Regions from separate parts of the Pantoea sp. CFCC18177 genome, predicted to be linked through region 1. Evidence: predicted binding sites of a transcription regulator. Region 1 holds the regulator's gene; each other region holds the start of a gene.
The links. The regulator LexA, encoded in region 1, represses DNA repair genes until DNA is damaged. The targets are predictions, from matches to a motif close to TNCTGTATGTACATACAGNA.

Region 1 (4,276 bases):
TTGCGATAGTAGGTCATCAACACCGCTTGTTCGCGCGGCAGGATAATGATGTCGCCGATGCTGTCCTTTTCGGTCTCAAACTTGTTCATGCCCATGGCATGGTCAAGCAGCGCTTCGGCGCTCATATCCGGAACCGTTGCTTCTGGCGAATACGGCACATTACGCAGCAGCTGGGTATAGCACTCGAGCTGTTCAATCAACTGTTCGCGGGTGAGCGAGCGCTGACGCGATGCCAGCAGTGCCGTAACACACAGGTTCATGGCATTAGCGGCGCCGGCTTCATTGATGCGCACCATTAAACGCGCCGCGATATCATTCACGGTGGGTGTCATCCAGGCTGGACGCAGTGGCTCAATCGGATCGATTGCATCACGCCATTCCGGCACGTTTTTGTTCAGGTAGTTCATCAGCGGCAAAGGTTCGCCGAAGTTGACATAGCCCTGACCAAGATTGCGCAATTTACGCAAGCCGCGCACCATCTGCAGGAAGCTCTCTTTTTCCTTAGCCGCACCGCGCAGCTCTTTCGCGTAAGTGCCCACCTCCATCACGTGTTCATAACCGATGTAGATCGGCACAAACGTGATAGGGCGGCTACCACCGCGCAGCATGGCCTGCAAGGTCATCGACAGCGTGCCGGTTTTAGGATCGAGTAAGCGACCGGTGCGTGAACGCCCACCTTCCACGAAATACTCAACCGAATATCCGCGGCTGAACAGTTCGCCCAGATATTCGCGGAACACCGTGGAGTAGAGCTTGTTGCCTTTGAAGGTACGGCGAATGAAGAAAGCGCCAAGACGACGGAAAATCGGACCCGCAGGCCAGAAATTCAGGTTAATACCGGCTGCAATGTGCGGGGGCACCAGGCCCTGGTGATACAGCACATAAGAGAGCAGCAAGTAGTCCATGTGGCTGCGGTGGCAGGGCACATAGACAATCTCATGGCCGTCTTGCGCCAGCTGACGCACACGTTCGCCACCATTGACATTGATGCCCTGATAGAGACGACTCCACAGCCAGCCCATCACACGGTCAGTGACGCGAATGGCTTCATAGGAGAAGTCCGCAGCCACTTCTTCCATCATCTCGATGGCGTTCTGTTGAGCTTTCTCATGGGAAATCTTTTTGCTGCGCGCTTCGTCTTCCACTGCTTTCTCAATCGCTTTGGATTGCAGCAGTTTGTTGAACAGATCCTGACGTGCGGGCAAGCGCGGGCCCACCGCCGCCAGGCGTTGACGCGCAAAGTGAATGCGGGCCACGCGCGCCAGTTTCTGTGCAATAGACTTATCGGTACCGTGTTCCGTCGCCATCTGGCGCAGGGAAACGGTCGGCGAGAAGCGCACAAAACTGTCACGGCCGTGCCACAGAATGGCGAAGAACTTCTCTATACCATTCATCATGCGCAGATGTGGCGTGGCTTCACCCTGGATTTCGCGTCCTGGTGCGCGACCAAACATCACCGAAACCGGCAACATTTGAACGTCGAGATCAGGGTTACTGCGGTGCAAATCGAGGTAATCGTGAAACAGCTTCACGGATTCTGGATTGGCCACGAAATAGGGGATAACGCGCGGACCATCGTGAATAAACACGTGGCGCGGCAGTAGAGTACCATCGATCTCTAAGGGGGCCAGGGGATCCGGCAGATCATGTTTCAGACATTGCGCCCGCAGTGTCAGTAAGTCTGCCTTTGAATCATAAGGCAAAACGTACATCACCGGACGTGTCGGATCGATCCCATGTTCGGAGACAGGATCGGTCGGAATGACCTTACCTTTTACCAAAATAGAGAGTGGTAAATTCAATAATTTGTAATAAAGTTTACGCCAACCTGACATAGACAACTTAAAGCCTCTTGTTAGCAAAGCGCGGCAAGCATACCAGAAAGTGCAGCGAAGATCTGTGGTGACACCACCTCAGGCTGCCGAGAAATTGACGTCAAAATCAATCAAGGGTTCCACCAGCATGGCAAATAATGTCACCGGTTTTCAAAGAATAGTGAATGCAGCCGGTTATTCCTGGCAGGGGTTACGCGCTGCCTGGCAGAATGAAGCGGCATTTCGTCAGGAAGCGATCGCCGCAGTGATCGCCGTTATCGTGGCCTGCTGGCTGGATATCGATGTCATTTCTCGTGTGCTGATGATTGGCTCAGTGGTGCTGGTGATCATTATTGAAATAATTAACAGCGCCATCGAAGCGGTGGTGGATCGCATCGGCGAAGAGCGGCATCCGCTGGCAGGACGCGCAAAAGATATGGGTTCAGCGGCGGTATTACTGGCTATCTTGCTGGCCCTGTTTGTCTGGATCACACTGCTCTGGTCCCATTTGCGATAGCCATTCCAGATTCACCGCGCTGCGCTAATTCGCCGCTGTTTTGGTTTTCATTTCGCCAATACCTGTATATACTCACAGCGACTGTATAAACAACCAGGGGGCGGGATGAAAGCGTTAACAGCAAGGCAGCAACAGGTCTATGATCTGATTCGCGACCATATTAACCAGACGGGCATGCCGCCAACGCGTGCGGAAATTGCTTCGCAACTGGGATTTCGCTCGCCCAATGCTGCTGAAGAGCATCTGAAAGCGCTGGCGCGTAAAGGTGTTATCGAAATTGTTTCGGGTGCTTCACGCGGTATTCGTCTGCTGATGGAAGAAGAAGTCAGCGAAGGTTTACCGCTGATTGGCCGCGTAGCCGCCGGTGAGCCGCTGCTCGCGCAGGAACACATCGAAGCGCACTATCAGGTTGATGCCAATCTGTTCAAACCTAACGCTGATTTCCTGTTACGCGTAAGCGGAATGTCGATGAAAGATATCGGGATTATGGATGGCGATCTGCTCGCGGTGCATAAGACTCAGGAAGTGCGTAATGGCCAGGTCGTGGTGGCGCGTATTGATGATGAAGTCACCGTAAAACGCTGGAAAAAGCAGGGCGCTATTGTACATCTGCTGCCCGAAAATACCGATTTCCAGCCGATCGTGGTCGATACGCGTGAACAGTCTCTGACCGTTGAAGGTCTGGCTGTGGGCATCGTGCGTAACGGAGAATGGCTCTAATCTCTTTTTGAACTCCCCCGCTGCGGTAGCGCTTATCGCAGTATGAAGTACTGATTCTTTGCGTCGGACTTTTGTGGTTCAGCGTGAGGAATCAGGCTGATCTTCGCAACAACGGAACGGGCGGATGCGGCTGTTTTCCTCTTCAGATAAAGCACTCTGGCGGCTGGCGCTGCCGATGATTCTCTCCAATATTACTGTCCCGCTGCTCGGCGTGGTTGATACGGCGGTGATTGGTCATCTCGATAGTCCTATTTATCTGGGCGGCGTGGCTGTCGGTACTACAGCGACCAGCTTCATCTTTATGCTGCTGCTATTCCTGCGCATGAGCACCACCGGGCTGACGGCCCAGGCCTTTGGTGCCAATGATAAAACCGCACTGGCGCGCGCGTTGATACAACCCTTATTGATTGCTTTGGTTGCAGGCTTGTCGTTTGCGCTGCTGCGAACGCCTGCGAGCACTCTCGCGGCAACGTTGATGGGCGGTAGCCCAGAAGTGCAGCAGCAGGCGCAAATATTTATCGAAATTCGCTGGCTGAGCGCGCCGGCCACACTGGCCAATCTGGTGATTCTTGGCTGGCTGCTAGGCGTGCAGTATGCCAGGGCGCCCATGGTGCTGCTGATCGTTGGGAACCTGGCCAATATTCTGCTCGATTTACTCTTCGTACTGAAACTGCACTGGGGCGTGGCGGGGGCTGCGGCGGCAACCGCATTGGCAGAATATGTGACGCTGGGAGTCGGTTTATGGATGGTAGCGCGCGTGCTCAGGCTGCGCGGTATCCATTTTACGCTGCTCAAGCAAAGCTGGCGCGGTGATGCTGCGCGCCTGTTCCGGCTCAATCGCGACATTATGCTGCGTTCGCTGATGGTGCAGATTTGCTTTGCCTCTCTCACTCTGTTGGGCGCGCGCATCGGGCCAGACGTGGTGGCAGTCAACGCGGTATTGCTGATGTTCCTCACCTTTACCGCCTACGCGCTGGATGGCTTTGCCTATGCGGTCGAAGCATGCTCAGGGGAGGCTGTCGGGGCAAAAGATCGCAGCCGATTATTACTTATCTGGCATGCAGCCTGCCGTCAGGCGGGGATTGTCGCGTTAATGTTTGCCCTGATATACGCCTTTACCGGTCCATATATCGTGGCGCTGCTCACTTCGCTGGAGACACTGCGTGAAATAGCCGATCGCTATTTAGTCTGGCAGGTGATTCTGCCATTGGTCGGCGTATGGTGC
Region 2 (4,276 bases), on a different contig from region 1:
AACATGCACGTACCGGCGGGCTTGCTGGTCAATCTGGCCATCTGGCAGGAAAAACCACACTGGCCAAGCTTTATTGCCGGAGCCATCGTGATTTTTGCTTCACTCTACGTTCATAAGCGTTGGGTGCTAGGAAAAAGCAGCGCTTAAGCCAGAGGGATGTGAGATTCCTTCATGATCGGAGCGGCCTATATCCGACCCTGCTCCGATCTCCAAGCGACTACGCCTTTTTCGCTGGCGCCGCAAGACGATGAATCATCGTCAGTCCCTTCAAAAAGTTACGCAGAATCTGGTCACCGCACTCGCGGTAATTCTTATGATCCGGATTGCGGAAAATCGCGCCCACTTCTGCCTGAGACACCTTGAAGTTCGCTTTCAGCAACACTTCCGTGATATCCGTTGTCTTCAAAGCAAAGGCAATACGCAACTTCTTGATAAAAATATTATTATTCATGCGGCGCTCTACCGACGGTGCAGGCGCATCTTCACTCTTGCCACGGCGATAGAAAATCAACCCGTTCAGAAAATAGCCCATCAGCACGTCAGGCAATTTACGAAACGCAGCATCATCATCCTTCTTCATCCACGCTTGCACATCTTCCAATGGCACTTCGCTGCCCGCTAAGGCAAAAATCTCCACCACTTTGCTATCGCTCAAATCAAGCATATAGCGCACGCTGCGCAGAACATCGTTACTCGTCATGGTGAAACTCTCTTGGTCGCGGATTGAGGCGGCGCATTATAGAGCAGGCAGGGCAGGGATAACAGCACGGGCGACACACGCCGCCCGCGGGATCATAAAGAAACGGACTGAAGTGAACCCGGACGCGCGGCATCGCGGACAAAGGGCAAATGGTCACAGGCGTGCTGACGGGCAAATCGTACAAACGCCTCTAACACCGGCTGACGCTGCTCGCCATCGCGAACCGCAGCATATAAGCGGCTCCACAAACCATCACCCAGCGTCTTGGTCACCACCAGGCCCTGCTTCTCAAAACTCTCCACCACCCAATGGGGTAACGCGGCAATGCCCATCTGGGCCGACACCATCTGAATCAACAACAGCGTATTATCCACATTCTTCAAGGCGGGGGTCACGCCAGCGGGTTGCAGAAAATGACGCCAGATATCCAAACGTTGACGCTGAACGGGATAAATCATCAACACTTCATCAGCCAAATCTTCCGGCGAAATATGTTCACGCTGCGCCAGCGGATGATCCGGTGCCAACACCAAACGCACCTCGAAATCAAACATTGGCGTATAGAACAACCCGCTGCGCGGCAGAATATCTGAGGTCAACACCACATCCAGCTCCCCCTGCTGCAACGCTGGCTGGGGATCAAAAGTCACGCCAGATTTAAAATCCATCACCACTTGCGGCCAGCTCTTACGGAAATTACTCAAGGCGGGTGTCAGCCACTGAATACAACTGTGGCACTCAATGGCAATGCGCAGCGTGGTTTGATGTGGCTCGTGGCAATCCTGCAATGCCTGCTGAATCTGCGGCAAAATCTGCTCGGCCAACTGCAGCAAAATCTCCCCCTGCGGCGTAAACCGCAACGGCTGGCTCTTGCGCACAAACAGGCGAAAGCCCAGCCGCTGTTCCAGGTCGCTGAACTGATGAGATAACGCCGATTGTGTCTGATGAAGCTGGGCGGCGGCGGCAGCTAAAGAGCCGGTATTCCGTAACGCCTGCAGCGTTCTCAGGTGTTTGAGTTCGATCATGAGAGTCCTTCACATCGAGATTGAACAGATTGCGCTTGAGGAACATACAGTACCCGCAGAAGATAGCGGTGTAAACATCTGGACGGCTAAACATCTCAAGCAAGCGATACGGCCACTCTCTTTTTGTCCAGTATAAGCCTTCAGCGGACCGCCATCATGCTTGCTGGATGAAGATAAAGGGTTCGCATCGTTTGGAGTACACCCAATGAGCATTCTGAACCACACACTCGGTTTCCCTCGCGTTGGTCTGCGTCGTGAACTCAAAAAAGCACTGGAAAGTTACTGGGCAGGCCTCAGCTCGCAACAAGCGCTACTGGCCGTAGGGAGTGAACTGCGGGCCCGACACTGGCAACAGCAAAAAGAGGCGGGCGTAGATTTATTGCCGGTCGGCGATTTCGCCTGGTACGATCACGTACTAAGTACTAGCCTGCTGCTCGGCAATGTGCCCGCACGCCACCAAAATCAAGACGGTTCTATCGATATCGACACCCTGTTCCGCATTAGTCGTGGTCGTGCGCCCAGCGGTGAGCCCGCGGCAGCGGCTGAAATGACCAAATGGTTCAACACCAACTATCACTACATGGTGCCCGAGTTCACCCAAGGTCAGCAGTTCAGGCTCAGCTGGACCCAACTGCTGGATGAAGTGGACGAAGCGCTGGCGCTGGGTCACAAGATTAAGCCTGTGTTGTTGGGGCCGGTCACTTATCTGTGGCTGGGCAAAGTCAAAGGTGAATCGTTTGATCGCCTGACACTGCTAAAAGAGATCCTGCCGGTTTACCAGCAAGTCCTGGCAGAGCTGAAAAAACGCCGTATCGAATGGGTGCAAATCGACGAACCTGCCCTGGCGCTGGAACTGCCGTCAGCGTGGCGTGATGCCTTCAAACCGGCCTACGCAGCGCTGCAAGGCAACGTCAAACTGCTGCTCACCACCTATTTCGACAGCATTGGTCAGAACCTTGATGTCATCAAAACCCTGCCCGTACAGGGCCTGCATGTTGACCTTGTGCAGGGTAAAGATGACATCCAACACATTCACCAACAGCTGCCCGCTGAATGGCTACTGTCCGTCGGCGTAATTAACGGTCGTAACGTCTGGCGTGCTGACCTGAGTCGCTGGTTTGAATGCCTGAAGCCGCTGGTGGGACTGCGCCAGCAGCTGTGGGTGGGTTCATCGTGCTCACTGCTACATAGCCCGATCGATTTGAGTGTGGAAACCCGGCTGGATGAGGAAGTGAAAAGCTGGTTTGCCTTTGCCCTGCAAAAGTGTGCTGAGCTGTCACTGCTGAGCAACGCGCTGAATAATGGAGATGCCGCTTCACTGGCGGCGTGGAGTGCACCGATTCGTGCCCGTGCTCACTCAACGCGTGTTCACAATGCCGCCGTCGAGGCGCGTCTGGCAAAAATTCAGGCTAAAGACGTGGAACGTCCGGGCCACTATCGTGAACGTGCCCAGGCACAGCGTCAGCGCTTCAACCTGCCAGCCTGGCCAACCACCACTATCGGCTCATTCCCGCAGACCACTGAAATCCGCGGCCTGCGTCTCGACTTCAAAAAAGGCAACATCGACAGCGGAAACTACCGCACGGGTATCGCCCAACACATCAAACAGGCAATTGCCGAACAAGAGCGGCTGGGGCTTGACGTGCTGGTACACGGTGAAGCGGAACGTAACGACATGGTTGAATACTTTGGCGAAAACCTTGATGGCTTCGTGTTCACGCAAAACGGCTGGGTACAAAGCTATGGATCGCGTTGCGTGAAACCACCGGTCATTATTGGCGACATCAGCCGTCCGCAAGCCATCACCGTTGAGTGGGCGCAGTATGCGCAGTCACTGACCGACAAACCGGTTAAAGGTATGCTCACCGGCCCCGTCACGATTCTGTGCTGGTCATTTCCGCGCGAGGACGTGACGCGTGAAACCATCGCCAAACAAATTGCGTTGGCGTTGCGTGATGAAGTGGAAGATTTGGAAACAGCCGGGATCGGCATCATCCAGATTGATGAACCGGCGCTGCGTGAAGGCCTGCCACTGCACCAGTCTGAATGGGCGGCCTATCTGAAATGGGCGGTTGATGCCTTCCGCCTCAACGCCGCGGTGGCGCAAAATGCGACCCAGATCCACACCCATATGTGTTACTGCGAGTTCAACGACATCATGGATGCGATTGCCGCACTGGATGCCGATGTCATCACCATCGAAACTTCGCGTTCTGATATGGATCTGCTGGAGGCGTTTAAAGCGTTTGAATACCCGAACGAAATCGGCCCCGGCGTCTATGACATCCACTCTCCTAACGTGCCAAGTGTGGCCTGGATGGAAGACCTGCTCCGCAAAGCGGCGCTGAGTATCCCTGAAGAGCGTTTGTGGGTGAATCCTGATTGCGGTTTGAAAACCCGTGGCTGGACGGAGACGCGTCAGGCTCTGGCGAACATGGTCAAAGCGGCGCAAAACCTGCGGGGTGAAAAGGTTTAACAGGGGCATTTGGGGGCGCGAGTGCGCCCCTGACTGATCAGGCGTTGGGTGCTACGCCATACTGCTTAAACCACG
Region 3 (4,276 bases), on a different contig from region 1:
TCTATATCCAGTCAATCACTGTCAAAAAGACAATGAGAATCATTAACTTCCACGTTTTTTCGTGAACGAAATGTAGTGAATTCACTGGGATAAATAGGATGGAATAGTGTTGCTACTTTCAACTTTGTAGAGGAGTGACGTCAAAGATTAATGCATTAATGACTGAAATTTAACGATTATATTTTTATGGATGGCACCGCTTTTTCCTGAATATTGATGACGCAAACCTGTAGTGTTAAGACCGACATTGCATATTTACTACTACATCAAATCATGATGAAATGATTATCACTTGCATTTGGATGTGCATTTTTTCGAAAAAAATACCGGACCTGCCGACCACGCTACCCCGCTCAATCACAGACGGAAGCATGACAGGATGGGGTCAAACCATAAAAAACAGTTTGTGTTAATTTCAGGGGATAAGAGTCAAGAATGAGCCAATATAAATCCGCTCAGCGCCGCAAGCATTCCATGGGGAAAATATGGCTTGCGGTTTACAGTGGTGCATTATTATCTTCAGCCAGCAGTTTTGCCGCTGATGATAATAATACCCTTACTGTTACCGCTGCTGAACCAACGGTACAAGCTGATAATGGATACTCCAGCCCGACCACCTCCGTCGCCAGTAAAACACCGACGTCGAAACTGAATGAAGCGCAGTCAGTCAGTGTCGTGACACAAAAACAGCTGCAAGATTATCAGTCTACTACTGTGTCCGACGCCATGCGTTTTGTTAGTGGTGCGTCGCAAGCGAATACATTGGGCCAGACAGAAGACGGCATTGTTCGTCGCGGCTTTGGTTCAAACTCTGATGGATCTGTTTTCCGTGACGGTATCCGTAGCAGCCAGGGGCTTAATCTTGATGCGACTACGGATCATGTCGAGGTATTAAAAGGATCCTCCTCGCTGTTATACGGTATCCTCAATCCCGGCGGGATGATTAATGTCGTCAGTAAAAAACCACAATATGACTGGCACACCATTGTCGGTGGGCATTACAACAGCACCGGCGGCGGGGCCGGAAATATTGATATTACGGGACCACTGGGCAATGGTTTTGCTTTTCGTCTGATTGCTGAGAAGCAAGCGCAGAACTACTGGCGTGGATACGGTAATGAAAAACACAATTTACTGGCGCCTTCATTACAATGGTATGGCGATAACGCCAGCTTTTATATCAGCTATGAAAGCTATCAATACGATATTCCGTACGACCGTGGTACGGCATTTATTGATGGAAAACCGATTGATATCGGCTACAAAACCCGTCTGGATGATTATTCGAACCGAGCGTGGGGGCGTAATCAGACATTTAATACCCATTGGGATTATCAGTTTAATGATACCTGGTCGACTCGCGTAACCTTGGGTATGAACCAACGTAAGTACAGCAGCAACACCATGACCACCACCGCCATTAATACTACTACCGGTGTTGTCACTCGGCGTCCGGATGCGTTCCGTGGCTTTAACCATAAAACAAAATATGTTTCCTGGGACGCCATTGGTACGCCAGAAATATTTGGCATGGTGCATAATCTGGTGGTCGGCACTGATTATGAAATGAACCAAACCTATCGTGCTCACGCTTATAACGGTACAAAGAATAACGACTTCACCCTGAGCAATCCGGTCTATGGCCTGGATACCATCACTGACAGCAGTACGGAGAAAACCGCTGACAGTAATCTGCTCAACCGCATTCACAATCGTTCCGTCTATTTTAAAGACAGTATTGACCTGACTTCGCAGTGGACTGCTGTCGCCGGTGCCCGTTATCAGCATTATGAGCAACGTGAATCAAGAGGCAGTAATTCCACACTGACTTACAGCGACGAAGGGAATAAGTTCCTGCCGCAAACCGGGTTGATTTATAAGCTGACACCGACCGTCTCTTTCTATGGCAGCTTAAGTAAATCGTTTACACCTTCTACTAACCCGGATGACAGCGGTGACGTCGAAGCACCGGAACAGGGCACAACCTATGAAGTGGGCAGTAAATGGCAAATGACACCAGCCCTGCTGGCCACGGTTGCGCTTTACCGTATCGATGAGCGCAATGTTGCCTTAGCGTTAAACGAGGGAACCTATGCCGTGGATAAAGCCCGCTCCAGCGGCGTTGAGCTAGAGCTGAACGGAGAGATTTTGCCGGACTGGGATATCAGTGCCAATTACAGCTACAACCAGGCGAAAATTGTTAACGATAAAACCGATCCGACGAATAATGGCAACCGTCTGCAAAACGCACCACGAAATTCCGGGGCGGTCTATTTAAGCCATAATCTGCACTTAAATCTGTTGCCGGGCAGTTTCCGTCTCGGCGGAGGGGTGCGTTATATGGGCACGCGTACGGGCGATCCAAGCAACAGCTTTACTCTGCCTGCATATACCGTTGCCGACAGTTTTATTGGCTGGGATAACCAACTGCTGGGTAAAAAAACGCATCTGCAGTTGAATCTCAACAATATCTTTAACAAGCATTATTACACCTCGAGCGGCGGTAATCTGCGCGTAGCGGAAGGCGAAACACGTAACCTGGTGCTCAGCGCCAGCGTGGAGTTCTAACCCCGTTATCCCTGACGTCAGGCGGTGCCCGCTAAGGCACCGCCTGTTCCGTGTGGGATGGTGGTTAATCCACTGTCAAACGCCGATCAAACTAAATCTTCTTTCCTGCCAATCGGTTTGCACAACCCCCCAAGATCTGAGTTGATCAAACCGAGGGGATTGGTAATACTGTTTTTATATACAGTATTATTGAAGGCCATCATCATGGTGTTTTATCAGCCCGCGGAAATCCGCGCCATCCTCAGCTTGCCCCTGTTTATCAGCCGTGTGCCCTGTGGTTTTCCCTCGCCAGCCCAGGACTACGTTGAGCAACGTATTGACCTCAACGACCTCTGCGTCGCGCATCCCAGCGCAACCTATTTCATTAAAGTCAGCGGTGACTCGATGATTGAAGGTGGGATCAGTGACGGCGATATGCTGATTGTGGATAGCTCGCTAAGAGCAGAGCAGGGCGATGTGGTGGTGGCCGCCATAGACGGTGAGTTTACGGTGAAGCAGTTGATGCTGAAGCCTTACCTGCATCTCAAACCGATGAATGCCGCACACGCCATCATTCCCGTCTCTGACCCAGACCAGTTTGAGATCTTTGGAGTTGTGCAACATGTCATCAAAACGTTGAAAAAATAATGTTCGCGCTGGTGGATGTGAACTCATTCTATGCCTCATGTGAGACGGTGTTTAGACCCGATCTCAAAGGCAAGCCGGTGATCGTGTTAAGCAACAACGACGGCTGTGTCATCGCGCGTTCTGCGGAGGCCAAAAAGTTGAAGATTGGTATGGGCGGCCCCTATTTCAAAATCAAAGATGAGCTACGTCGCCATAACGTGCATGTGTTCAGTTCTAACTATGCGCTCTACGCAGACATGAGCCTGCGCGTGATGACGATACTGGAAGAGATGGCACCCGCCGTTGAGATCTACTCGATTGACGAAGCGTTTATGAATCTCACGGGGGTGCGTAATTGCTGTGTGCTGGAAGAGTTTGGCCGGGAAGTTCGTGAACGGATCCAACGTGAGACGCATTTGACGGTTGGGGTAGGCATCGCGCCCACCAAAACCCTGGCCAAACTGGCCAACCATGCGGCAAAAAAATGGACGAAAACCGGTGGTGTGTTGGATCTCTCCAACCCTGAACGACAAAAGAAACTGTTGGCACTGGTGCCGGTGGAAGAGGTATGGGGTGTCGGGCGTCGTATCAGTAAAAAACTGAACGACATGGGCATTATCACTGCCAAAGATTTGTCCGAGCAGAGTACCTGGGTTATCCGCAAGCATTTCAATGTGGTGCTGGAGCGCACCGTGCGGGAACTGCGTGGTGAACCTTGTCTGGAGTTGGAAGAGGCTGTGCCAACCAAACAGCAGATCATCAGCTCACGCTCTTTTGCCGGGCGCATCACTGACTATGCCGATATGCGAGAGGCCGTGTGCAACTATGCCGTGCGTGCCGCCGAAAAACTGCGTGGAGAGCGGCAATATTGTCGACAGATTGGCGTGTTTATTCGCACCAGTCCCCATGCTGAAGGTGAAGTTTTTTACGGTAATCAGGCAATTGGTTCGTTGCTGACGCCGACTAACGACACACGCGACATTATTCGTGTTGCTCTGGAAGCATTAGATCGTATCTGGCGGGAAGGATGTCGCTATATGAAAGCAGGCGTCATGTTGGGTGACTTTTACAGTCAGGGCATCGCGCAACTGGACCTGTTTGA

Region 2: metR (HTH-type transcriptional regulator MetR) is a predicted target of LexA. The motif match lies at 1,758-1,777, and genes of this name have one in related genera.
Region 3: umuD (translesion error-prone DNA polymerase V autoproteolytic subunit) is a predicted target of LexA. The motif match lies at 2,735-2,754, and genes of this name have one in related genera.

The regions. Positions count from the first base shown of each region.
Region 1 is NZ_JBNBPL010000017.1:75,467-79,742, forward strand. Features, by position in the region: gene plsB (glycerol-3-phosphate 1-O-acyltransferase PlsB) at 1-1,835, opposite strand, end outside; gene ACPUC8_RS17265 (diacylglycerol kinase) at 1,963-2,331, shown strand; gene lexA (transcriptional repressor LexA) at 2,437-3,051, shown strand; gene dinF (MATE family efflux transporter DinF) at 3,176-4,276, shown strand, end outside.
Region 2 is NZ_JBNBPL010000001.1:21,999-26,274, reverse strand. Features, by position in the region: gene ACPUC8_RS00125 (carboxylate/amino acid/amine transporter) at 1-147, shown strand, start outside; gene ACPUC8_RS00120 (YehS family protein) at 218-700, opposite strand; gene metR (HTH-type transcriptional regulator MetR) at 793-1,725, opposite strand; gene metE (5-methyltetrahydropteroyltriglutamate--homocysteine S-methyltransferase) at 1,931-4,201, shown strand; gene ACPUC8_RS00105 (dienelactone hydrolase family protein) at 4,239-4,276, opposite strand, start outside.
Region 3 is NZ_JBNBPL010000023.1:41,961-46,236, reverse strand. Features, by position in the region: gene ACPUC8_RS19980 (TonB-dependent siderophore receptor) at 475-2,568, shown strand; gene umuD (translesion error-prone DNA polymerase V autoproteolytic subunit) at 2,773-3,195, shown strand; gene umuC (translesion error-prone DNA polymerase V subunit UmuC) at 3,195-4,276, shown strand, end outside.